DNA from 3 places in the Geobacter sp. SVR genome. Region 2 is predicted to be linked to each of the others. Evidence: riboswitches for the same ligand, from Rfam matches in the RefSeq annotation. Region 2 holds a riboswitch; each other region holds the start of a gene.
What was found. Region 2 has a riboswitch for cobalamin ahead of GSVR_RS07555 (alginate export family protein). Riboswitches for the same ligand answer to the same signal wherever they lie in the genome.

Region 1 (7,074 bases), 2.2 Mb from region 2:
CGGAACCGTTCAGCTATCGCCTTTTTTCATCTGAGCGCAGAATTCCTGCGCGCGGCGAGCACCACCATCGTGGGGTATGCCAGGCAGCAGACCGGCTGCGCTGACCTGCCGGTGGCGCTGATTGCCCTGAACAGCGGGGGACGCCGCGAGTTTTCGCCGCTCCACCGTTTGCAGCTGCTGCTGGTCCATGGCGGCGATGCGCCGGAACCGGCCGTCATGGAACGCTTCGGCCGGGTACTGGAGGAGGCTTTTCAGGCCGCGGGGCTGTCGCTCGACGGCCAGGTCACGCCGGGAAGGCTCGAATGGCGCGGCAGCATGAGGGTCTGGAAGCAGCGGGTTGCGGAGTTGCTGGAGCGCAACAGATCGCGATACCTGAATGATCTCACCCGGCTGGCGGATCAGGATGCGCTCTTTTCCGACCAGGGGCTGGCCGATGAATTTTACTCCAGTTGCGTGCAGGCCTTGGAGGGAAGCCGCTCTGCTCACGCCTTTCTGGTGTCGCAGATGATGGGGCTTTCCACCGGGATCGGCATGATGGGGGGTATCAGGCTTGCGAGGCGAGGGGCGCAGCGGGGTATGTTCGGGCTGCTCGAACACGCCCTGCTGCCGCTCTCCTCGGCCATCGGCTCCCTGGCGCTGCTCAAGGGGGTGCGCGAGGTGGAAACGACCCAGCGGGTCCGGAAACTGCTGGCCCGCAGTGAGATCGATGTTGAAATGGCCGAACGTCTGCTGGAGGCCTGGCACTTTTTCAACGAGCTGCGGCTGCAGCGCGAAACGGCCTGTCTGGCCGACCGGGCCTATGAGGCTGCCGGGTATTTCGATGTACAGGCGAGTCCGGCGGAGGTCCAGGAACGTTTCAAGGATTTCCTGGAAACGGTTGCCACTCTGCAGCGCCATGTCGGCATAGCTTTCAGCGGTTTGATGGAGCAGGTCTGATGTTGATCACCCTTTCCACCGGTTCGCTTTTCACGCTGCCGTTGCAGAAGGTTTTCGAGCTGTCGGCCCTGGCCGGTTTCGACGGTGTCGAACTGATCATCAATCACGACTTTCAGAGGGACAACCCGGCCAGGCTGATACGATCGCTGCAGGAGATCGCCACGATATATTCCATCCACGCCCCTTTCATGCCGCTGGATGGGTGGGGCGGGCCGGTGGGGTCGCTGAAGCGGTCGGTTCAATTGGCGGCAGAGTGCGGCATCCCTCTGGTAAACTTCCATCCACCCTCCTGGATGGGGATGGAGATCGCCTTCTGGCGCTGGCTTTACAGCATCAACGACTTCCAGAAGGAGATCGGCCTGAACGGCCAGGTGGCGGTAACCATGGAAAACATGCCGTGGGTGGGCAGGATGCGCATCAATCCCCACATTCTTTCGAACACCCAGCGCCTGATCGACTTCGTCCAGGAGCACAATTTGTACATGACCTTCGACTGCACCCACATGGGGTCGGGCAAGACCAACTTCATCAACGATTTTTATCTCTGTTACGAAAGCGACCGTATCAGGAACATCCATTTTTCCGATTACGGCTACGGCCGCGAGCATCTGCTGCCGGGACACGGCGTCCTGCCGCTGACCCGCTTCCTGCACCACCTGCGCAACACCGACTACCGCAGCACCGTAACCCTGGAACTCAGCCCGTCCGAATTCCCCAAAGAGGAGCGGATCATCTTCGAGAGCCTGCTGGAGATCCTGGCCTATTTGCGCAAGGAGACATTCAGCCAGGCTGATCTCCCTGAATACGACCAGAGCCTCCACGTCTCAACCGCCAGCTGATATGCGCCGTATTTCCGATCGTTACGTCGAAAAATCGTTTCTTTATCTGCTGGTCCTGTCGCTGCTGCTGCACCTGGGGGCGCTGGCCCTGCTGCTGTACCTGCCGCAATCGGGAAAGCAGCTCGCCAAAGAGCCGGTCTTCATCGATCTGCAGACGGTGCCTGAGCTCAAGCGCCAGGAACCGCCCCGGCAGCCAGAAACACCGCGCCTGCCCGAGCGGCGTGCACCGGTCTCTCCGAAGACATCTCCGCCTGTTGCCGGTTTGCGGAACAGGACTCCCGAACCTGACCGCGAGCTCCCCCGGCGGCCGGTGCAACCAAGTCAGCCAGCACCCCGCGAATCGCAGCCCGAGAAACGACCAAACGCACCATCGACCGGAGAGCGCCGGGAAAGTCAGATACCGCCCGGTTCTTCAGCCAGCAGCCTGCTGAAACCGCGCCAGTCGGCGAAACCGCAGGGGACGCCTCAGCTTTTCCCCAGTGCCGGCAGGATCGCCAAGCTGGAGCAGGAATATCGCCGCACGTTCGAGGGCAATGGCGCGGAGGGCGAAAGTCGCCTCCTGAATACCAGCGATCCGGGTCTGGTATCATTTTTCAAGCGGCTGGAAAATGCGGTCTACGGTGTGTGGCGGATACCCCCCGGCGGGGAAACACTGACCGGCGAAGTCGTCGTCATGGCTACGTTCAATTCCAGGACAGGCGAGATTGTTGCCATCAAATCCATAGAAGGCTCCGGACATCGGGTGCTGGACGACGAAGTTTTTCGCGTGCTGCACACCATTGGCCCGGTCGGGCCTCTTCCCAAAGGATACGATAAGCCTGAGCACGATCTGTTCATGATATTCAGGTACGGGGGGAGCTTTGTGAGGATCATCCGGTGAGCGCCATGAGAGGATTTCTGATAGCTGCCCCCCAGAGCGGCAGCGGCAAGACCACCGTCACGCTGGCCGTCATGGCGGCCTTGGCGCGCCGCGGGGTAGCGGTGGCACCTTTCAAGTGCGGGCCGGACTTCATCGATCCCGGGTACCATCGCCTGGTCACCGGCCGCCCATCCATCAACCTGGATGCCTGGATGTGCCCGGAGTCCTTTGTCCGTGACACCTTCGGGCATCATACGGCCGAGGCCGATCTTGCCATTATCGAAGGGGTGATGGGGTTGTTCGACGGGCTGGGGGCGTCGTTCGAGGGAAGCAGCGCCCAGGTGGCGGCCATAACCGGCGCTCCGGTGGTATTGGTGGTCAACGCGCGCGGCATGGCCGCCAGCGCCGCGGCACTGGTGAAGGGTTTCCGGGATTTCGACCCGCGTATCCGACTGGCGGGGGTGATCTTCAACAACGTCGGCAGCGCCTCCCACACCGAGCTGCTGCGCCACAGTCTGACCGAAGCCCTGCCCGATATCGCGATCTTCGGCTGCCTGCCCCGCAGGGAGGCGCTGGAGATCCCGTCGCGGCACCTGGGCCTGGTGACGGCGGAGGATAACCCGTTGCCGCAGGATTGGCTGGCGGCTCTGGCGGATCTGGCTGAGGAAAACCTGGATCTGGAACGGCTAGCAGCACTGGAAATCCCCCCCGACCCCCCTTTTGTAAAGGGGGGAGAAAAGTCTGCATTGGCATCCAGCCATGTACCCCCCTTTGAGAAAGGGGGGCTAGGGGGGATTTCCCCCGTCCGTATCGCCGTCGCCCGCGACCCGGCCTTCTGCTTCATGTACGAGGATAACCTGCGGCTTTTGCGCCAGGCCGGGGCGGAACTGGCTTTTTTCTCCCCCCTGGACGATGCCGGTCTCCCCGAGGGGACGGCCGGCCTCTATCTGCCGGGGGGCTATCCCGAACTGTATGCCGAACGGCTGGCCGGCAATGGGAGCATGCTGGAGGCCATCAGCCGGGCCGGGGCGGCCGGCATGCCTGTGTACGCCGAATGCGGAGGCTTCATCTATCTGACCGAAGGGATGGCAGCCGGGGCAGGGGGAGATTCAGCCGATTTCGTCGGCATCTACCCCACCAGGGCACGCATGTTGCCGAAACGCAAGGCGCTGGGCTACCGGCAGGTGGAATTTACTGCCGATGCAGTCATTGCCGCTGCCGGGACAGCGGTGCGCGGGCATGAATTTCACTACTCCGAAATCGGTCCCATGCCGCAACAGGTGGGGCGTTGCTACCGCATGAGCCGCCAAGGGCACGAGCTGGGGCCGGAGGGTTACCGTATCAACAACTGCCTGGCCTCCTACGTTCATCTGCACTTCGGCAGCAACGCCCGGATCGCGCCCGCTTTTGTGGACGCCTGTCGACAGTGGTTCGCCCGTGACCTGAACCGGTAATGCCGTAGCGTCGGAAAGGGTGGGATGGCCGGGTTGTAGCGTCTCATGATGCGAGAATATTCAGGCGGAGCCCGGCCAGGCTTGAGAGTTTTGGCCTTGCGTGCCGTACCGGACTGTGCTACGAAACCACACCATTCAACTTCCAGCTGTAGGGAAGCCGGTTGAAATCCGGCGCTGCCCCGCAACTGTGAGGGGGGACTCGTGTCGCAGAAAGCCACTGCCCGTCAGGGTGGGAAGGCGCGGCATGGGGATGATCCCCGAGCCAGGAGACCTGGCTGGAAGACTTATCAGACTCCGACCGAGGGGGAGAGAGCTTATGAACCGCCACAGCATTGTTCCATTGTTGGCCCTGCCTGTTTTCCTGCTGCCGTCAACGTCATTCGCCATGCACATTTCTGAGGGCATTCTGCCCTTTAATTGGGCTGCTTTCTGGTTTGCCGCCTCTGCCCCGTTTCTGGCAATCGGACTCCGCACCCTGACCAGGCGTGCCGCCAGCGACCTTTCCAGTAAGCCTCTGGTCGGCATGGTGGCGGCCGTGGTGTTCGTGATCTCCTGCATGCCGATACCGGTGCCCATGGCCGGAACCTGCTCTCACCCCTGCGGCACCGGTCTGGCTGCGGTTTTGCTGGGTCCGGCACTGGGAGTGGTCACCGCGGCGGTCGCGCTCCTGATCCAGGCGCTGTTCTTGGCCCACGGCGGGCTGACCACCTGGGGTGCCAATCTCTTCACCATGGGGATCATAGGCTCCTTTGCCGGGTACTTTGCTTTCCGCGGGTTGCGCGCCTGCGGGGCCGGAGTCGTGCCCGCCGCCTTTGCTGCCGGTCTTCTGTCGGATTGGGCGACCTATGCCGGTACTGCCCTGATCATGGCGGCAGGCATCAAAGGGACCAGCCCCTTTTGGCCGCTGGCGGGTAAGATCGCTCTGGCTTTTGTTCCCACCCAGCTCCCGCTGGGGGTGATCGAGGGGGCCATCACCGCCGGCATGGTGTCGCTGCTGGTCAGGAAACGTCCCGACCTGTTGGCCCGCACCGCTTTGGCTGTCACGAAGGGGGAGGGGCGATGAAGATACGGACCGTACTGTTTTCCGTACTGCTGTTTGTCTGCTGCTGCGGTGGTCCTGCGTGTGCCGGGGAGAAGTGGCCCGGGATCGACGAGGCGGTGGTCAACAGGATCGCCCGGGAACAGGGGCGCCCTGCCCGGGAACCGTTGATCGACACCGGCGAAGGGGATCTGCAGTTGTTCGCCTTTCTGGCGGCGGGAAGTATCGGTGGGTTTGTGGCCGGATACTACTGGCGGATGCTGCTGGAGGGAAGGAAAGGCCCCAACTGAGGTTGGGGCCTTTGATCCGGAATGCTTACTTTCGTCCGCGGCTGGTGCTGCCTTTCGGCGGCCGTTGGGCCGGGCCCGTGTTACGGCGGTTTCCGCCAAAGGGGCGTTTCTTGCCCTGGGGGGGCTGCGGGCGCGCCTCGCTGACCGACAGCACGCGATCGATGAAAAAGGCGCCGTCCAGCACCTCGATCGCCTCTTTGGTCTGTTGCACGGTCGCCATCCTGACGTAGCCGCACTCCTTGAATTCTCCCGTCTGCGGGTCCCGGATCAGGTGGATCGATGTGACGGTTCCCACCACCGCGAACAGTTTCCTGATGTCCTCTTCAGTGGCCTTGGCCGATATGCTTCCCAGGTACAGCTCGTTTCTCATCTCGTTTTCCTTGATTCCTTCGAATTAGACGGCACGGCCTATTGTCGGCGACCGTTCATTTCTTCTTGTTGCCCACTTTTCTCTCATCCGTGGAGGGGAGCAGCGTCAGTCTGACCGTGCGCCGCTCAGGGCCAACCTCCTCGAAAACATAGCTCAATGCCGATGATTCCGGGGCATTCCGATCCTCGATGGTATAGCGGAGTCCCAGCCTGTTGGCCAATTTCTCGATGATCCGTCGGGGGGACTCATCCTCCCTGAACACGAGCAGCTGTGTATTGTACGGCATCAACAGCCGCTCATAGGTGTAGGCTTCGGATGCCGGCAATTCGCAGGCAACGACCACCGACAGGCCGGCGTTGCTGGCAGTAAAGCCCAGAATCCCCTGCATGATGCCCGGCTGGGGAGCCAGCAGCCCCAGGCCTTCGGTCATTTTGCGGGCCATGACGCAGCTCGGGGCAGCGGCGATGCTGACGGGGAGAGAATCCTGGGCAGTTGCCGCCGCAGTGGCCGCGTGGCGATCCGCAGCCGCCGGTTTCGCGCTCCCTTTCCCGGCATGTTTGGATGCCCGTGCAGTCAGCGGTATCTTCAGCTCCTGCCCAACCTGCAGGGCGCGGGGATTATGAATGCCGTTGAGCTGCATCGCCTGGGGGATCAGCCGCTCCGCCGCCTCGTCGGACAGCCCGAAGTGCCGCACCAGGATCAGGTAGAGATGGTCTCCCGGGCGGACGGTGTACCTGACGATCTCGCCGGAGGCAGACTCGCGGTGTTCCGTCCGGTGCTTCCGGTGCTGGATGCGTGGCGGCTGGGACGGCTTGCCCGGTCGTGCCGGGGGCAGCTCTTTTAGATCGAGTTCGAACTCCGAGGCCCGGCTGGGAGGAAGATCCTTCGGGTTGATGTCGAACTCCGAGGGTGAGCCGAGGGCAGCCCCGCACAGGGCAAGGCCGAGAATCGCCGCGACTGGAACAATGATTTTCATGGGAACCACCACGCATCGCAATGTATCGGAATTTGCGCCACACTCTACCACAGCTTCAGGCATTGTCATATGCCGATTTGCGAGAATGCTTCAGGAAACCTGTTGCAGAAAATCGACGCTTTTCAGGCGGCGTCCCACCTGGGCGGCAATGGCCTGATCGAGCAGCGCTCCGGCCTGGGCGGTCGTTTCGGCTGAAAAGGGGATCGATCCGAAGGTGCCGGTAGCCAGGCAGGACAGCAACAGGGAGAGGGTGGCTGCCGATACGGGACGGCCGCTGCCGGCGCAGAAGCGGCAGTTCAGCTCTCCCCCCT
Region 2 (7,074 bases):
CAACGAGATGATCCGCAACTTCACGTCAGACCAGGAGGACATCACCACCCCGGCCGGCCACGACCTGGCGCTCCGCTTCCTGGACCACATCCGGGCGCGCATGCTGGCCTTCCAGGAGGAGACCGGCCACATGTACAATTTGGAGGCCACCCCGGCCGAAGGGACCACCTACCGCTTCGCCCGGGAAGACAAGAAGCGCTACCCGCAGATGCTCCAGGCCGGCACTGCCGCAGCTCCCTTCTACACCAACTCGTCCCAGTTGCCTGTGGGGTACACCGACGATCCCTTTGCGGCCCTGGAACTTCAGGAGCTGTTGCAGCGCCAGTACACCGGCGGCACGGTCTTTCACCTCTACCTGGGGGAGCCGGTCTCCAGCACTGCGGCCTGCCGCACGCTGGTGAAACGGGTGTTGGAGAATTTCCGCATCCCCTACCTGACCATCACCCCCACCTTTTCCATCTGCCCCAAACACGGCTACCTGGCCGGAGAGCACCGCTACTGCCCGGTCTGCGATCAGGAGCTGGTGCGCGGGTATTACCACGCCAAAGGAGAACAGCCTCATGTCTGAAAACAACGCATTGCAACAGGAAACAGAGCAGCAACACCTGAAACGCCAGCCCTGCGAGGTCTGGACCAGGGTCATGGGATACCACCGGCCGGTGGAGTCCTTCAACACCGGCAAAAAGGCCGAACATGCCGCGCGGTGCTTCTTCCGGGAGCCGGGCGCGGCAACCGGGCGAGATGCTTGAGATCGGGGGACTGCTCCCCTTCACCACCATCGACTACCCCGGCAGGCTGGCGGCGGTGCTTTTCTGCCAGGGATGCCCCTGGCGCTGCGGCTACTGCCACAATCGGCACCTGCTCCCCACCATGAGCGGCACAGCAGTGCCGTGGCTGGAGATCATGGCCCTACTCCGCAGCCGGTGCGGCCTGCTGGACGGGGTGGTGTTCAGCGGCGGCGAGCCGACCATGCAGGCCGACCTGCCCGACGCCATCAGAACAGTAAAGGGGATGGGGTTCGCGGTGGGACTGCACACCGCCGGCCCATACCCGGCCCGGCTGCTGGAGTGCCTGCCGCATCTGGACTGGATCGGCATGGATCTCAAGGCCCCCTTCGAGGAGTACGAGCGGATCACCGGCGTTCCGGACAGCGGTGCGGCGGCCCGGACAAGCGCGGAGCTGGTGCGGCGCAGCGGCGTGTCCCACCAGTTCCGCACCACCCTGGACCCCTTTCTGGAGGAAGGAGGACGAATCGAAGCGATGCAGCGCATGGTGGAAAAGGAATGGGGGGAGAAGTTGGTGGTGCAAGGATGCACATTGATTTCATGACGGAAATTTGTTAGGGTTAACTGCCCGTTTTGGATAGGGAACTGCTGTTCCCGCAGCGGGCATAATCAGTACGACAACCGAATACCGGATCACGGTGCCCGTAAGGGTGAAAAGGGAAGAGGGGTGTATTTCCGTCAGGAAAGATTCCCCCGCGGACCCGCCGCTGTAAGCGAGGACAAAGGGCAAGATGTCACTGATCGAAAGATCGGGAAGGCGCCCGGAGGATGAATCGCGAGCCAGAAGACCTGCCTGATCTCAGCACTCACCAGTCCCGACGGTAAAGGGAGAGTGGAACCATTATCAGACTTTGAATACGGAAAGTCCGCATACTGCGATTGCAGGTGCGGACTTTTTTTATTTTCAGCCGTAATCGCCGGATTGACTGACCTGAAATTCCATAACACAGGAGGAATGAAGGATGTTTAAGAGGATACTGCCGATACTATCGACCACGCTGCTGTTGGCGGGGGCGGCACATGCCCAGGAAGGCGCGGGCACCATGGACCAGGCGCCCCAGATGAACCAGGCCCAGGAAGGGGCCGGCGAACGTCAGATCCCGGAGCAGGTAAATGCCGAGAACTGGGCCTACCAGGAGATCAAGGATCTGGTGGACAAGTACGAGGCCCAGAAAAAGCTGCCCGAAGGCAAGCCGTGTTCAAAAGGTGAGCTGGCCCAGTGTCTGCTTTCCGTTCTGGAAAAGGTCGTGGACAAGTATGACAAGGAGGGGGGCGGAGCCCTGCTGCGTGACGATCTGGTCCGTATCTCCGCCTTGCACGAAGCTCTGGAAGGCGAGTTGACCAAGCAGCCCGAATACGGCGCAAAACGCGCCAGCATTGAGGATATCCTCGATCTGGTGGAGCCGGAAACGCCGGCCTACACCTACAAATTTGGGGTGAACGGTTTCCTGAGGGGCGAGTGGGGCAGGAATTTCCGGTTGTTCGACGGCCATGAACCCGGCTTCGATATGGGGCAGTTCACCTGGCGCGTCAAGCCGTTCGCGTACTGGCATCCCACCGATTACCTCGATATCCACCTGGAAGGACAGGGCTACGGCTTTACCGGCGGAAATGGCGAGTTCGACCGCTTCAATCTCTATCAGGGCTTCGTGGAGGCACGCACTCCCGGTCATGACTGGGCTGCACTCAAGGGAGGTCGTCAGGAGTTCGTGTACGGCAGCGCCTTTATCCAGGGTGCCGATACAGCCTTCGACGGTATGACCTTCGACGGTGCCCGCCTTCGCTTGAAGCCGCTGGCAGGGCTCAGTGTCGACCTGCTGGGGGGCGTGTATGCCAAGCCGTTCTCGGGTGGTCAGACCGGCAACCTGTGGGGCGCCTATGCCACCTATGCCCCGACCGAGGACAGCACGCTTGACCTGTACGTGTTCCGCGACAACCAGGCTGCCGAAGGCGAGCCCCAGCGGGGCGAATACCTGGATACCTGGGGTCTGCGCAGTGTCTCCAAACTGGGACCGCTCTCCCTGGAGATCGAGCCTGTCTTCCAGACCGGTAAACTGGGCGGCGAAGATGTCAACGCCTACGGCGGCCATGCCGACCTGACCGGCGAATTCGAACTGGGCGGATTCAAGAATGCCCTGACCTTCGGTTATGCCATCGGCTCCGGCGACCAGAATGCTGCCGACGGCATCTCCAGCAGGAAAGAATTCCGCAACCCCAACAACGATACCTCCATTGTGGGCGACATGCATCTGTTCGGCGATCTTTCCGGCATCGATGTGGCCGGAAGCCATGCCAGCGGTCTGCAGGTCTACACCCTGGGCTGGGGCATCGAACTCACCGACAGTCTGAGCTTTGCAGCCACCGGCCACAAGTTCATGGCCAACAACGTACCGACCGGCATCGTCAGCCGCCACCTGGGCATAGAAGCCGACTTCGGCCTGACCTGGAAGATCCAGAAGAACCTGGCCCTGACCCTGGCCTACGACCACTTCTTTACCGAGGGATTCTTCCGGGAGGCTTCCGGCAGCAGCAAGGACCTGAGCTACGCCTATGCCATGCTGACCTTCAACTGGGACAAGACCAAACGCAAGGCAGTGACACAATAGCAGCTCTGGCCGGGGCGGATCCTGCTTGCCGCCCTTGTACCTTGGATACCACTATTCCAACAATTCCAACAACAAAAGGAGAAACACTCATGCACATCATGGAAGGTTTTCTGCCGGTCAAACATGCCGTGGGCTGGAGCATTGCCTCGGCCCCCTTCGTAGCCTGGGGGCTCGCCACCGTCAACAGGAGAATCAAGGAGAATCCGGAGCAGCGTATGCTCCTGGGGGTTGCCACGGCCTTCACTTTTGTGCTGTCGGCCCTGAAGATGCCCTCGGTCACCGGCAGTTGCTCCCACCCCACCGGCACCGGCCTGGGGGCCGTGCTGTTCGGACCGGCGGCCATGGCCCCTATTGGCGGCGTGGTACTGCTGTTCCAGGCCCTGCTGCTGGCTCACGGCGGCCTGACCACCCTGGGGGCCAACATCTTCTCCATGGCCATTGTAGGGCCGTTTGCCGCCTTTACCGTCTACCGTCTGGCCAGGACGGCACGCCTCCCCTTCGGCGTCGGCATCTTCCTGGCAGCAACCCTGGGAGATCTCATGACCTATGTCACCACTTCGATGCAACTGGCCCTGGCGTTTCCCGATCCTGCGGGCGGGTTCATGGCCTCGTTCCTTAAATTCGCCGGCATCTTTGCCGTGACCCAGGTGCCCCTGGCCATCAGCGAGGGATTCCTGACGGTGATCGTCTTCAATGCCCTGGCCCGCTTCAATCCCCGTGAATTACAGGAACTGAACGTAGTTTCCCCTCAGGAGGTGAAGGCATGAAACGGTTCCAGAATCTCATCCTGCTGGTGCTGGTGATTGTGCTCATTACCGTTCCCCTGCTGATGATCAAGAAGCCGGAGCCCGGCCCGGACGGTAAAGAGGTGGAGATCTTCACCGGCTCCGACGATCAGGCAAAGGATGCCATCACCAAGATCAACCCTTCCTACAAGCCCTGGGCAAAATCTCTGATGGAGCCCCCCAGCGGTGAGGTGGCATCATTGCTCTTCTCCCTCCAGGCCGCCATTGGGGCAGGTTTCCTCGGCTACTGGTACGGCAGTTCCTCGACCCGGGTCAGGTTGCGGCGGGCACAGGAAGAACAGGCATGATGCTCCTGGAGCGTCATGCCCATGCCAACCGCTGGCGGCGGGTCGATCCCGCCGCCAAGGGGCTTTTCACCCTGTGCGGGCTCGCGGCCGTGTTCATGGCACCACGTCCGGCCGTGGCCGCCGGGCTGGCCCTGGTGCTGGCGGTTGTCACCCTGCTGGGGGCCGGCACACCGCTCAAGGACTACCTGCGGGTGGCGGCCCCGGCATTGCTGTTCCTGGCCACCAGCGCCCTGACCCTGTCCCTTTCCCTGAACATGTCCGGTCCGGCCGGACCCAGCCTGCGCCCGGTTCCGGCGGAGGAAATGCACCACGTGGCCCGGGTCTGCGCCCGCTCTCTTGGCGGACTGGCTGCCTTGCTCTTCCTGGGCCTGACCACGCCCATGAACGACATCATCGCCCTGCTGCGCCGCCTGAAAACCCCGGAGGTGCTGCTGGACCTGATGACTCTCTGCTACCGCATGCTGTTCGTGCTATCCGAGGCGGTGCACGACATGCATACGGCCCAGGCGGCCCGCCTGGGGCAGGCCACTCCACGGCTGGCCCTGCGTTCCCTCGGCATCCTGGCTGCCAACCTGATGGTACAGGTCTGGCAGCGTTCACTTGCCTTGCACCAGGGAGCCCTGGCCCGAAATAACGACGGGCCGCTGCGCTTTCTGGAACCCGGCTATCCGCGGAGCGCCGCCAGCCTGACTATTGCGGTCCTGGCCGGCGGCAGCCTGATCGTATTGACAGTGGTGATACCATGATATCGACAACCGAAGACAATATCCTGGAACTGCGGAACGTAAGTTTTCACTACCCGGACGGCAGCGTGGGGCTGGATGGTTGCTCTCTGTCTCTCCGACGCGGCAGCCGGACCGTGTTGCTGGGGCCCAACGGCGCGGGCAAGACCACCTTGTTTCTGCACATGAACGGCATCCTGCGCCCCGGAAACGGCCAGGTCCTGTTCAACGGCTCGCCCCTGGACTACGCCCGCCAGGGGCTACGCGAACTTCGCTCCAAGGTGGGCCTGGTGTTCCAAAACCCGGACAGTCAGCTTTTTTCCGCCAGCGTGCGGGAGGATGTCTCTTTCGGACCCATGAATATGGGACTGGAGCGGCGTGAAGTTCGGGAGCGGGTGGAGCAGGCCCTGGAAGCGGTGGGCATGACCAGTTGCGCTGACAAGCCGGTGCACAACCTGAGCTACGGCCAGAAGAAACGGGTCTGTATCGCCGGAGTGCTGGCCATGCGGCCCCAGGTTATGATCCTGGACGAACCGACGGCCGGGCTGGACCTGCGGATGCAGCGGGAGTTGCTGGAGGTGCTGCACCGACTGCACTGCCAGGGGATCACCATTGTCATGGCCACCCATGACGTGGACCTGGCCTATGTCTGGGCCGACGAGGCCTGCCTGCTGGACCGCGGCCGGCTGGCGAAGCGGTTCTCTGCCGAGTGTTTCCCCCAACAGACTGGGGTGCTGGAACAGCACGGTCTGGGTGTCCCACAGGTGGCGCTGATCCATCCTCTGCTGGTGGAACGGGGGGTGCTGTCGGCCGGGGGAGCTGCGCCCCGTTCCTGCACTGAGCTGGCGCGGATGCTGGAGACGGACCTGAACGAACGGACCTGAAGGGTAATGGAACGCGGATGACGCGGATTGAGCGGATCTACGCGGACAACAAAAGCACCGTTACGATTGAATCCGCGGAAATCAGCCGCATCCGCGAAGATCTGCGTGCCATTGTCTGTCTTTGACGGAAGTATCCATTCCTCCGTCCTTTTTTTCAAAGATGAACCTGGAGCATGACATGTCAGCACCATCCCCCCGATCCTTGTTGAGAGGACCGTTCCAGGCCCTGCTCTCCGCAGCCCTGTTCGGTGTTGCACCGGTGCTGTGCAAGCTGGTGATCAACGACATGTCCCCCCTGCTCCTGGCCGGCCTGCTCTACCTGGGCTCCGGTATGGGGCTGTCCCTGACTCTCGTGGGCCAGGGGAGCAACCTGCGCCACGAACTGTCCCGCATCTCCCCACGCTACCGGCGCGCGCTGCTGGGCGCGGTCCTGTCCGGCGGCGTCGTCGCCCCGGCCTGCCTGGCCTATGGCATCAGGTACGGCACGGCCTCGGAGGTGGCCCTGCTGCTCAACCTGGAGACCGTGGCCACCACCCTCATTGCCCGGCTGATCTTCAAGGAGCACGTCAGCCTCCCAGTCTGGGCCGGCAAGGTACTGATCGTACTGGCCGCGGCCCTGGTGGTTCTGGGCCCCGGAGGGGAGGCTGCCTTCTCCGTTTCCGGGCTGCTGGTAGTGCTGGCCTGCGTCTTCTGGGGGATCGACAACAACCTCACCAGAGAGGTGGAGGAGTTGCCGCCAACGGCCCTGGCCGCCATCAAGGGGTACGGAGCCGGGCTGTTCAACATCCTCCTGGCTCTGGCCCTGGGTTCGGGTACCGCCACTGCCGGCCATGTGGGCAGCGTCCTGCTGATCGGGGCGTTCAGTTGCGGACTGAGCCTTGTCCTGTTTATCAGGGCCCTGCGGGAGATCGGTTCGGCCCGCACCAGCACCTTCTTCAGCGTCGGCCCGTTCATCGGGGTCCTGCTCTCGCTGGTACTGTTCCC
Region 3 (7,074 bases), 2.1 Mb from region 2:
CTTGAAACCGTAGGTGAATACCGCCGGAAAGATGGCGATCCCCGCCAGAAGGGACACGGTCAGGTCGGCAACCATGACGCGCAGGGCGGTCATCGGGATGTCCTGATCCTCCGTGAAATAGCTTCCGTAGGTGATCATGGTGCCCATTCCGACCGAGAGCTTGAAAAAGGCGAGCCCCATGGCGGTCAGGACGACCGCGCCTGTCACCTTAGAGAAATCGGGGCGAAAGAGAAAAGTGAGCCCTTCTGCTGCGCCGGGCAGCATCAGGCTGCGGATGCCGATCATGACGAGGATCAGGAACAGCATAGGCATGAGCCGCTTGGTCGTTTTTTCGATCCCCTTGGAAACCCCCGCGACGATGATGCAGCCGACAAAAATGATCACCAGGAACTGCCAGAAGATGGACTGGACCGGATCGGCAGTAAGCATCCCCCGGCAAAGCCGGGGGCTTTCAAAGTCGTGAACCGCTCGAAGCGGTTTTTTCAAAAGATTATCTGACCACCACGAGTGGTGGTCATTCTTCGGGCAAAAATGTCAATTGATCCAGACGTTTGTCTTCGTCTTCCTGGTTCCTGATGTAGTTGGCAATTGTTTCCTCGTCAGCACCGACAGTGGATACAAAGTAGCCACGTGCCCAAAAGCTCATACCAGCAAAGTTCTTCTTCTGACCAAGGTACATTCGCGCAATATGGATTGCACTTTTGCCCTTGATGAAACCGATCACCTGTGCAACGGAGTATTTTGGTGGGATCGATATCAATATGTGAATATGATCAGGTTGAAGGTGCCCTTCCACTATCTTGCACTCTTTCTGCCTGGCTAGACTATGAAACAAGTCGGCAAGATATTTCCGGATTCGACCAAACAGCACCTTGCGGCGACATTTTGGAATCCATACAACGTGATACTTGCAATCCCATTTCGTGTGGCATAAACTTTGTGTGTCGTCCATTGAAGCCTCCTTTTCGTGTACTTTGAGCGGTTCACGTTAGGGAGGCTTCTACATATTTCAGGAACTGTCAAACTATTGGGGTCCCCCGGCAGAGCCGGGGTTTACCCTAAGGAAATCAATTTCGCGAAGGCGGCTGAGGTGACCGTGGGATCGGTGGAGAGTATGCTTCCTGTCACGGACTTGAACACGTAGGCGAATACCCAGCCGGCCACCTCGGTGTAGAAGGCGAGGATCAGGAAGGCCGACAGGACGCCGACCGCACCGATCAGCCCCCAGCTCTCCCGTTGCGGATGCAGCACGCGGAACGTGGTCAGCGCGTCGGACCGGGAGCGGCGTCCGAGCATGAGTTCGGCGATCATCACCGGCAGCCCTGCCATGAGTGTCGAGAGGAGATAGATAACCAGAAAAGCCGCTCCGCCGTTGAGACCGGTCAGAGCGGGAAACTTCCAGATATTGCCCAGACCGACCGCTGAGCCGAGGGTGGCGGCCAGCACGCCGAAACCGGAGGTAAAAATGTCGCGCTTCATCATCGCTCCGCCGTCTCTTTTCGAACAGATTGCTGCAGCCCGTTTTCAGGGTACAGGCTGCCGAAAGAATGTCAACTGATAGTGTATATGCAGGGGAAGTAGCGGGAAAGCTGCAGTTACCACGATCGCCAGAAGGGACGGCAGGGACGCCGCCGTAATGCTCGAGAAACGTAAAATGAAAAAAGGCAGGGGATCGAAATCCCCTGCCTTTCTTTCCTGAACAATGAGCTGTGGCGGACTTCTTAGTACATACCGCCCATGCCGCCCATGCCGCCCATGCCGCCGCCCGGCATAGCGGGCATTGCAGCTTCTTCCTTCGGCTTCTCGGCAATCAGCGCCTCGGTGGTCAGCATCAGACCGGCGATGGAGGAAGCGTTCTGCAGCGCGGTGCGGGAAACTTTGGTCGGATCGATGATGCCGGCCTGCAGCATGTCGACATACTCGTCTTCAGCGGCGTTGTAACCGAAGGCATCCTTGCCGTTTTTGACTTTGTCGACAACGATCGAGGCGTCGATGCCGGCGTTCTCGGCGATCTGGCGGATCGGTGCTTCCAGGGAGGCCTTGATCACGTTGACACCGAACTGCTGCTCGGTAGCCAGCGCGGTACCGTCCAGAGCGGACAGGGCACGGATGTAAGCCACGCCGCCGCCGGGGACGATACCCTCGTCAACGGCTGCGCGGGTTGCGTGCAGAGCATCTTCCACGCGGGCCTTTTTCTCTTTCATTTCGACTTCGGTGGCAGCACCGACTTTGATCACGGCAACGCCGCCAACCAGCTTGGCCAGACGCTCCTGGAGCTTCTCGCGGTCGTAATCGCTGGTGGTTTCTTCGATCTGGGCGCGGATCTGCTTGACGCGGCCCTGGATGGCCTCTTCCTTACCGTCGCCGTCGATGATGGTGGTGTTGTCCTTGTCAACGGTGATGCGCTTGGCGCGGCCCAGCATGTCCATGGTGGTCTGGTCGAGTTTGAAACCGACTTCTTCGGAGATCACCTGGCCGCCGGTCAGAACAGCGATGTCTTCCAGCATGGCTTTGCGGCGGTCGCCGAAGCCGGGGGCCTTGACGGCGCAAACGTTCAGCACGCCGCGCAGTTTGTTGACTACCAGAGTAGCCAGGGCCTCACCCTCGATGTCCTCGGCAATGATCAGCAGCGGACGGCCGGACTTGGCGGTCTGCTCCAGCACCGGGAGCAGGTCCTTCATGTTGGAGATCTTCTTGTCGTGGATCAGGATCAGGGCGTTCTCCAGGGCAGCTTCCATGCGCTCCGGATCGGACACGAAGTAGGGGGAGAGGTAGCCGCGGTCGAACTGCATACCTTCCACGGTCTCCAGGGTGGTGTCCATGGATTTGGCTTCCTCGACGGTGATGACGCCTTCTTTGCCGACCTTTTCCATGGCCTCGGCAATGATGTCGCCGATGGTTTTGTCGTTGTTGGCGGAGATGGTGCCAACCTGGGCGATTTCCTTGTGGTCCTTGATCGGCTTGGAGATCTTCTGCAGTTCGGCCACGATGGTCTCAACGGCCTTGTCGATGCCGCGCTTGATTTCCATCGGGTTGTGACCGGCGGCAACCAGCTTGGAACCCTGGCGGTAGATGGCCTGGGCCAGAACGGTGGCGGTGGTGGTACCGTCGCCGGCAACGTCGGAGGTCTTGGAAGCGACTTCCTTCACCAGCTGTGCGCCCATGTTCTCGAACTTGTCATCCAGCTCGATTTCCTTGGCCACAGTCACGCCGTCCTTGGTGATCAGCGGAGCGCCGAAGGACTTGTCGATAACGACATTGCGGCCCTTGGGACCGAGAGTTACCTTCACGGCGTCAGCCAGGGTGTTGACACCTTTCAGGATGGCATTGCGACCGTCCTGGTCGAATTTGATGATCTTTGCAGCCATGTTATTCCTCCATGTTGTATTGTTTTGATTTTCATGCGGCACAGCAAAAGGCTCCAGATGCAAGGCGCGCGATGAGCGGGGCGCGAGGCGTACTCACTGTACGTTGAGCGTTCCGCGAAGAGCGCAACGCCGCAGATGGACCTTTGGCGAAGCCGCTCTATTCGATAACTGCGAGGATGTCGTCTTCACGCATCATCAGATAGTCATTCCCATCAACCTTGACTTCGGTTCCGGCATACTTGCCGAACAGCACTTTGTCGCCCACTTTGACATCCAGCGGCAGCACTTTGCCGTCCTCGGTCTTCTTGCCGTTGCCGACAGCCACGATCTCGCCGCGCTGCGGCTTTTCCTTGGCGGTTTCGGGGATAAAAATCCCACCGGCGGTCTTGGTCTCTTCCTCGACTCTCTTGACGATGATGCGGTCCTGCAGCGGTCTCAAATTCATCTTGCCCATCTCCTTTCTATGCTGTGGTTGTTTTGTATGCTGTCACTGACAGAATTAGCACTCATATGACCCGAGTGCTAACAGCGGTAAATATAACAACAGAATTTCAAAAATCAAGGGGGATCTGTAAAAAATTCCCGATGAAGATTTGCTTTTGACTTTTCGGCGCTTAGCTGCTAAAGAACGCCAACCCGTAATGTGTGCGACATGAAAAAAAGATGTCGTTGTTACGTGGTCTGGTGCCGTGCTTCGATGAGCACGGGTAAAAGGGAAGAGGGTGCAAATCCCTCGCTGACCCGCAACTGTAAGGGGGGACCGACTCCGCACGATGTCACTGTCCGATAGAGGATGGGAAGGCGCGGAGAAGGGACGATCCCCGAGCCAGGAAACCTGCCAGTCCGATGGTTTTTGGGACCTCCGTGGAACGAGGGGCCGAGGCCGGATAGTATCACGTTCAGATCCTGCGTTCGAGCCCCTGCCCTGTAATGGTGTCCGGGGCTTTTTTATTGCGCACGCAGGCCGGAACAACAGGAGGAGACATGGCACGCATCATCTACATTTCCGGCGGGACCCGCAGCGGCAAGAGCACTTTTGCCGAAAAGCTGGCCCTTGAGTTCGGGGCGCCGCTGTGTTACCTGGCAACGGCCCAGTCCCTGGACAGCGAGATGGACGAGCGCATCGGCAAACACCAACAACGCCGCGGCCCGGAATGGCAGACCGTCGAGGAGCCGTTGCACCTGAGCCGGGCCCTGACCTGCTGCGATGGTGCCTATCACGGTATCCTGGTAGATTGCCTGACCTTGTGGCTTTCCAACCTGCTCCTGCTGGACGAGAATCCGGGCTGGGAGACGGAAGAACGGATCCTGGAGGAGGTGCGCCGTCTGGCCGACACCCTGCGGGACATGACCACGCCGGTGATCATCGTCTCCAACGAGGTCGGCATGGGCATCGTGCCGGAACACCGCCTGGGGCGCCTCTTCCGCGACCTGGCTGGACAGGCCAATCAAATGGTGGCCGCAGCGGCCGACGAGGCCTGGCTGGTGGCCAGCGGTATCCCATTGCGACTCAAATAACACACAGACAAAAAAACAATGGCACGCGGATTTGCGCGGATGGACCCAAAGGGGCCTAAACGGCGGATTGACGCGGATCTTTTCTGAGACAATGCAGACGGAAGGAGCAGCACATGGATTTCATACAACAGACCCTGCAGCGCATTCAGCCGGTTGACGCTACCCTGATGGACAAGGCCCAGAAAAGGCTCGACAACAAGACAAAACCCCCCGGCTCACTGGGCAGGCTGGAGGAGTTCTCGCGCCGCATGGCCGCCATCGGCGGCACCGAGGAGCCCGATCTGTCGAAGAAGGTGATCTTCACCTTTGCCGGCGACCACGGCATCGTCGAGGAGGGAGTATCTCTCTATCCCAGCGAGGTCACCGCTCAAATGGTCTTCAACTTCCTTGGCGGCGGCGCCGGGGTGAACGTGCTGGCCCGTCACAGCGGGGCTGAGGTGCGGGTGGTGGATGTGGGGGTCAACTACGACTTCGGCGATACGCCCGGGCTGATTCACCGCAAGGTCGCCCGCGGCACCCGCAATTTCGCTAAGGGACCGGCCATGACTGGTGATGAAATGCAGGCTGCGGTGCGAGTCGGCATTGAACTGGCCGATCAGTGCAAAGCCGAAGGAGTCGCCCTGGTCGGCACCGGCGAGATGGGGATCGGCAACACCACCCCCTCCTCGGCCATCATCGCCGCCATTGCGGGAAAGAGTGTGGCTGAGGTCACCCACCGCGGCACCGGGATAAACGATGCGGCCCTGGCCAACAAGATCCGGGTCATCGAGCAGGGACTGACACTGAACCGGCCAGATCCGCAGGACCCACTGGACGTCCTGACCAAGGTAGGGGGGCTGGAGATCGCCGCCATTGCCGGACTGGTACTGGGCTGTGCCGCAAATTCCATCCCGGTGGTGATCGACGGTTTCATCTCTACTGCCGGTGCACTGATCGCCTCGGAATTGCACCCACACGTTCGTGACTACATCTTCGCCGCCCACCAGTCGGTAGAAATCGGCCACCGACTCATGCTGGAGCGCATCGGCGTCCGGCCGGTCCTGGACCTGGACCTGCGGTTAGGTGAGGGAACCGGAGCGGCCCTGGCCATGGGGCTTATCGAGGCCGGGGTCAAGATCATGAAGGAAATGGCCACCTTCGAAGAAGCCGGCGTGACGAAATAATCGGTGACCAGGGACCAGGAACCGGGGACCAGTAAAATCTGCTTCCCGATCTCTGGTCCCTGGCCCCTGGTCCCTACTATGCGCCTCTACCTGATCGCCATGCAGTTTCTGACCATCATCCCCCTCCCCTTTGACACACGCTGTCAGAAAGAGGACCTGGGGCGGGCCACGGCTCTGTTTCCCCTGGCCGGGCTGACCATCGGCGTCCTGCTGGCCGGACTGAACTGGCTGATAGCTGCCAGGCTGCCGCGCCCCCTGGCGGATGCCCTGCTGATCACGGCCCTGACTGTCATCACCGGCGCCCTGCACCTGGACGGGCTGGCCGATGTCTGCGACGGGCTGGCGGCACGCGGCAGCAGGGAGCGTTTCCTGACGATCATGAAGGATTCCCATGTTGGCGCAGCCGGTGCGGTGGCCGTTGCGCTGGGGCTGCTGCTCAAGTGGCAAGCCCTGCTGGCAGTGCCGGCTGAGCTCAAATGGCAGGCGCTGCTGTTTTTCCCCATACTGAGCCGCTTCTGCCAGGTACAGACGATTGTCCGTGCCCGCGCCGCGCGCAGCGATGGCCTCGGTTCAGCCTTTGCCGACACTGCGGATATGGGCAGGATCGTGATCGCAGCCGGGATAACCCTGGCGGCGGCCTGGCTGCTGATGGGTCCCAAGGGGCTGGCCACGCTGGCCTTGTTGGCACTGTTGACCTGGCTGCTCAGAATCTGGTCCCACCGCAGGCTGGGTGGCATCACCGGCGATGTGATCGGCTGCATCAACGAGCTGAACGAGATTGTGGCATTGATCCTGATCGCGGCACTGCCGCAGTTCTAAAGGCTAAAGGAAAATTTACAGGAATGAACAGGATGGACAGGATGTTTGAACACCCCGGCTTTTATTATGCCATGTATCCTGCCTGTCCCTGGGAATTAGGTTTCTGATATATGCCTGCCGTCTCGCCCCGTCATCCGATCGCCCTGCTAGAGTCCTTCTCTCCTGATCCTTCCGCCCGTTCTTTCCGCTTCGAGGGTCTGCTGTCA

Region 1: linked by a shared signal. The riboswitch ahead of GSVR_RS17695 (energy-coupling factor ABC transporter permease) and the one ahead of GSVR_RS07555 (alginate export family protein) in region 2 are both predicted to bind cobalamin.
Region 3: linked by a shared signal. The riboswitch ahead of cobU (bifunctional adenosylcobinamide kinase/adenosylcobinamide-phosphate guanylyltransferase) and the one ahead of GSVR_RS07555 (alginate export family protein) in region 2 are both predicted to bind cobalamin.

The regions. Positions count from the first base shown of each region.
Region 1 covers NZ_AP024469.1:3,789,541-3,796,614, reverse strand. Annotated here, with positions in the region: gene GSVR_RS17715 (putative nucleotidyltransferase substrate binding domain-containing protein) at 1-936, shown strand, start outside; gene GSVR_RS17710 (sugar phosphate isomerase/epimerase) at 936-1,775, shown strand; gene GSVR_RS17705 (TonB C-terminal domain-containing protein) at 1,777-2,655, shown strand; gene GSVR_RS17700 (cobyrinate a,c-diamide synthase) at 2,661-4,088, shown strand; cobalamin riboswitch at 4,209-4,382, shown strand; gene GSVR_RS17695 (energy-coupling factor ABC transporter permease) at 4,405-5,151, shown strand; gene GSVR_RS17690 (cobalt transporter) at 5,148-5,417, shown strand; gene GSVR_RS17685 (RNA-binding protein) at 5,443-5,787, opposite strand; gene GSVR_RS17680 (LysM peptidoglycan-binding domain-containing protein) at 5,843-6,763, opposite strand; gene recO (DNA repair protein RecO) at 6,854-7,074, opposite strand, start outside.
Region 2 covers NZ_AP024469.1:1,629,267-1,636,340, reverse strand. Annotated here, with positions in the region: gene GSVR_RS07570 (ribonucleoside triphosphate reductase) at 1-568, shown strand, start outside; gene nrdD (anaerobic ribonucleoside-triphosphate reductase) at 561-749, shown strand; gene GSVR_RS07560 (anaerobic ribonucleoside-triphosphate reductase activating protein) at 742-1,329, shown strand; cobalamin riboswitch at 1,405-1,596, shown strand; gene GSVR_RS07555 (alginate export family protein) at 1,748-3,391, shown strand; gene GSVR_RS07550 (energy-coupling factor ABC transporter permease) at 3,481-4,158, shown strand; gene GSVR_RS07545 (energy-coupling factor ABC transporter substrate-binding protein) at 4,155-4,484, shown strand; gene cbiQ (cobalt ECF transporter T component CbiQ) at 4,481-5,230, shown strand; gene GSVR_RS07535 (energy-coupling factor ABC transporter ATP-binding protein) at 5,227-6,090, shown strand; gene GSVR_RS07530 (DMT family transporter) at 6,269-7,074, shown strand, end outside.
Region 3 covers NZ_AP024469.1:3,751,753-3,758,826, forward strand. Annotated here, with positions in the region: partial or broken gene GSVR_RS17480 (sodium-dependent transporter) at 1-432, opposite strand, end outside; gene tnpA (IS200/IS605 family transposase) at 515-952, opposite strand; partial or broken gene GSVR_RS17490 (sodium-dependent transporter) at 1,063-1,482, opposite strand; gene groL (chaperonin GroEL) at 1,722-3,368, opposite strand; gene groES (co-chaperone GroES) at 3,526-3,822, opposite strand; cobalamin riboswitch at 4,034-4,226, shown strand; gene cobU (bifunctional adenosylcobinamide kinase/adenosylcobinamide-phosphate guanylyltransferase) at 4,353-4,886, shown strand; gene cobT (nicotinate-nucleotide--dimethylbenzimidazole phosphoribosyltransferase) at 5,000-6,049, shown strand; gene cobS (adenosylcobinamide-GDP ribazoletransferase) at 6,128-6,868, shown strand; gene pabB (aminodeoxychorismate synthase component I) at 6,979-7,074, shown strand, end outside.